DNA from 2 places in the Turicibacter sp. H121 genome. Region 1 is predicted to be linked to the other one. Evidence: a T-box and tRNA genes for the amino acid it is inferred to sense, from the RefSeq annotation. Region 1 holds a T-box; the other holds one or more tRNA genes.
What was found. The T-box of region 1 lies ahead of leuS (leucine--tRNA ligase). A T-box ahead of a tRNA ligase gene usually reads a tRNA of that ligase, here a tRNA-Leu.

Region 1 (2,386 bases):
ATTCTTTTGCATTAGCAAGTGGAGATTCACCTGTTCCAGATGGTTTGATGTTATCCATCACTGGTAATTCAAGTGGTAATTGATCGGCTTCTAAAACAGACATTGTTCCATCTTCCCACATAATCACTGGGAATGGTTCTCCCCAATAACGTTGACGAGAGAATAACCAGTCACGTAGTTTATAGTTAACTTTACGAGATCCAGCACCGTTTGCTTCTAACCATTCAATAACAGCAGCTTTAGCATCTGCATTGTTCATTCCATTAATGAAGTCTGATTCGATGTGAGCATCATCTCCAGTGAAGGCACCTTCTGTGATATCCCCTTCAATGACTTGCTTAATTGTTAAGTCATATTTCTTAGCGAATTCGTAGTCACGCTCATCGTGTGCAGGCACTGCCATAACAGCTCCTGTTCCGTAGCTTGCTAAAACATAATCTCCGATCCAAACTGGAACTTGAGCTCCTGTAATTGGATGAATTGCGTAAGCTCCTGTTGCCACACCTGATTTTTCTTTATTTAATTCTGTACGCTCTAAATCAGATTTTGCTTTTGCAGCTTCTTGATAAGCAACAACCGCTTCTTTACATTCAGGCGTTGTAATTTCATTTACTAATGGATGTTCTGGTGCTAAAACAACGTATGTTACACCGAATACCGTATCAGGACGTGTTGTAAACACATCAAATGAATGTTCTGTTCCATTAACTTTAAAGTTAATTAACGCTCCTTCACTCTTACCGATCCAGTTACGTTGCATATCTTTAATGCTTTCTGTCCAGTCTAACCCTTCTAAATCTTCAAGTAATCGTTCAGCATAATGTGTAATTTTAAGCACCCATTGTTTCATTGGTTTCTTGATTACAGGATGTTCCCCACGTTCAGAGACCATTTTCCCATCAACATTTAAAACTTCCTCATTTGCTAAAACTGTTCCTAACCCTTCACACCAGTTAACTTCAATATCTTTAATTTCAGCTAATCCCATGTTATATAATTGGGTGAAAATCCATTGTGTCCATTTATAATATTTTGGATCGGTTGTATTTAACTCTTTATCCCAATCATATGAGAATCCTAATGATTGAATTTGTTTACGGAATGTATTAATGTTAATATCCGTAAATTCACGAGGGTCATTTCCTGTATTTAATGCATATTGCTCAGCTGGTAAACCGAATGCATCCCATCCCATTGGATGTAAGACACGGTACCCTTGCATACGTTTCATACGAGAAACAATATCAGTTGCTGTATATCCTTCTGGATGACCGACGTGAAGTCCCGCTCCAGATGGATAAGGGAACATATCTAATGCATAATACTTAGGTTTTGACTTATCTTCAGACGTTTTGAATGTCTTATTTTCTAGCCAATAATTTTGCCACTTTTGTTCAATCTGTTTGTGATCAAATGCCATAATTCTACCTCCGGGCCCCCGGCCTGCGAAGCAGGTATCCTCCACTGCTGGGGTAATCTTAAATTTGTAGGTGAGTCTACTATTCATTAAGAAAATTTAAATACTGCTTTCTTTTCTTAAATGATGAAGTAAACACTTCACTAAAATAAAACCAAATATTATGAATAATTTGTGACGAATCGATATAAATTATTCATTAATACAAAATAATGGATTAAATTCCATAAACCTATATCTTATTCTTTTTAATAAAGATGGGGTAAGAAAAATCTTTTATCCCTCACTCAAAAAGTTAAAGAGAACACCCTCTTCCCATCAAAGGAGGGAAAGCTAAGAGTCCAACTACTTCGCTATACATATAGTTGAATTAATCCACTAAAGCAGATCGTTGAACTAACAAAAAAAGTCCTTAGAATATTTCTATTCTAAGGACGTAAATTACGCGGTACCACCTTAGTTGCAAGAGTCTAAAAAAAGTAGTCTCTTACCTCTCTCATCTTTTAACGCAAGAATACGGCAATCATTACTTAAATTTCACAATTGCAACTCCGAGGTGAGTTCATAAGTGTTCTATACGAATTTGCACCAACCATTCGCTCTCTACAATAATCCCAACTTACTACTAGTCCTCTTCACGGTTCATATAAGTTTATTCTAGAAAAATTATATCAAACCTTTCACAAAAAACAAGATTTTTTATAAAAAAACGTCATAAAACAATATCTCGTGCCACTAATTCACATCTATGATAAAATAAAAGACGATAAACAAACAACATACAACAATCCTCATCATTTTAAAGGACTATCTTAAATGATGCATTCGTGATTGATTTGATAAAAAGAACATACTAAAAACAGGAGGAATAGATAGATGAACAATCCGTTTCCATACAGCTATGCTGATAAACGATACCATACATTAAACTATCATTTACGTGAAAAATATAACCAAAAAATCTTCAAA
Region 2 (2,386 bases), 470 kb from region 1:
TCATTCTAACCTAAGGTGAGATAAGTTTCATTTCTAATGGTTGCAGGAACAGCCCCATGTAATCACATTGTTTTCTTGCTAAGAGATATGGGCTTACTTGAGGGGCTTCAATAGTTAAATAACTCACCATAAGGGCATGCTTCTCGAGCAAAAGTTTAAATTTGAATATGACGCTCACTAAACATTTCTTCGCTAAAAATACGTAAATGAGCCTTAAGTGTTACATGGGTTTGTGCTTGTGTTTCAAGCATTAGATGAAATTAACAAATGAAGCTAAGTAATAGTAATAGCCTGTATTTTTTAGATACATCATAGAAAGCCCTCCTACACCATACTGTGTTAATTGTAGCATGTAGATGTATTTATGCGAAATATTTCCATAAAAAAGAAGCTATCGATGAGATAGCTTCTTCTTAAGTGACAGTATGGTGGAGTAAATAGTGTGATGGTGTATGAGATGTTGGTAGTTTTATAAAGTGATAAAAGGATTATTTGTTAGTAAAAGGTAAAGAAATAAATAATGTATGAAGTATAATGGCTATAACAATGGATTAAAAGTGTTTAAAAGATAGAAGTTTAAATAAAAATTTAGTAAGGATATAGGAGAATGATAGGTAATGTATGAATGTTTATGTTTAGAAAAATTTAATCAATTGTTTGATTGTGTCTACTGTCCTTAATCGACTGAGGATACCGGAAGTGATTAAGTAAATAGATTTTGTTAAAGTGTTGTAGGAAAGTTGGATATTAGACTGAATTAGGAATGTTTTTAGGATGTATGAGTGATTTGGTATCCTCAATATACCATATGAAAATAAAGAAGAGTTGTCTGTGTTTATGTCATCAAAAATAAAAAAAACACCTTAATCGGTGTTTATTGTTCGGTTTGGTACCAATGGCCGGACTCGAACCGGCATGAAGTAAGCTTCGGTGGATTTTGAGTCCACTGCGTCTACCAATTCCGCCACACTGGCATTTACAAATTTATTATATCATATCTTATAGCAGTTGCAAGTGTTTTTTCGAAAAAATTCCAATTGTGAACGGTAGTATATCATTGTGAATGAATTCCTAATGTAAATTTTAATTAGAAAAAAATAGAAAAAATACAAAAAATCAACAAATAATACTCATTTTTTTAAAAAAGATGCGTATATTATAAATATAAAACGCTTTCTTTTTTGAGGGGTAATCTCATTAACAACAGATAATAAAAAAATCAGTGTGGTGATCCGATGAATGAGTGAGATTAGCAGAAAAGAAAAGGCGTCTAATGAAACCATTTAGAGGGATCAATTATGAACGTATATTGGAAACCTACAGTGAATCAAATGATGAGTGAAGATGTTTTTAATCAATCACTACAAGAGGTTGAATGTAAGATTTCAGCTTGGGGTCAACGTGAGTTAGCATTAAGTGGTTTCTTATTAGCTTCATTTGTTGAACAAAAAGTAGAGGAATATAAACGTTCGTTTATTCAAATTGAAATGCCGTTTCATACAGAAGCAGAGTGTCAAGCTTATTTAGATGATTTTTATCATGAATATGCTGAAGTTATTAAATTATTTCCTTATGACCGTTGGGTATGGGTTAAAAAACTAGAAGTGATACAATATGGGCCTTATGATATTCAGTGTGTTCATGTTCCTAGCCAAGTGCTAGATCATAAAGAATTCCCATTAGGTTAAGTTAGTATAGATGAGTTTGTCAATATCAAAGGAAAATAAATATAAGTCAGATAAGTTTTTTATATTGGAAAACTTTTAGTTGGACTATCGTCAGTTTTAGTATTAAAACAATTTAGCAACTAAGACTGATATCCAGGGATGAAATACACTTCTGTTTTCATAATTATATAATTCTCTAATATATCTAAATTAAAAAGAGGGGGGGATTTCTAAAATTCCCCTCTTTTTCAAACTAGTTAAAGTCATTATCAGAATTAGACTTTATTTTAATTCATCGATAAACAGCTATTGAGGCAGAGTTGACTAATAAAAGAATATTTTCATTTAATAAGGGATAGGGTTAGATAAACCTTTTGATCATTTATCTAACTCTTTTAATTGGAAAAAAATTCATGAATAAATGAGTAAAAAAATTGTTTACAAACGTCAGTAAATGGTTTAAAATAATCAATGTGGAAAACAAAACAAAAAATGTCTCGGTAGCTCAGCTGGATAGAGCAACGGCCTTCTAAGCCGTCGGTCGGGGGTTCGAATCCCTCCCGGGATGCCACTTAATTGAACTAAATGACTACAACGGTGTAGTTTTTTTAATGTCTAAGCGTTAGGTGTATATTAACGTCCGATGTTGGTCGTTTGTTTAATGTTTTTGAATAAAAAATGTCTCGGTAGCTCAGCTGGATAGAGCAACGGCCTTCTAA

Region 2: it encodes a tRNA-Leu, which carries the amino acid that the T-box ahead of leuS (leucine--tRNA ligase) is inferred to sense. The anticodon was not compared.

Annotation. Positions count from the first base shown of each region.
Region 1 is NZ_CP013476.1:627,777-630,162, forward strand. Features, by position in the region: gene leuS (leucine--tRNA ligase) at 1-1,420, opposite strand, end outside; T-box leader at 1,845-2,065, opposite strand; gene AT726_RS03145 (TIGR01212 family radical SAM protein) at 2,294-2,386, shown strand, end outside.
Region 2 is NZ_CP013476.1:159,476-161,861, reverse strand. Features, by position in the region: tRNA gene AT726_RS00710 (tRNA-Leu) at 888-974, opposite strand; gene AT726_RS00705 (hypothetical protein) at 1,299-1,688, shown strand; tRNA gene AT726_RS00700 (tRNA-Arg) at 2,162-2,238, shown strand; tRNA gene AT726_RS00695 (tRNA-Arg) at 2,348-2,386, shown strand, end outside.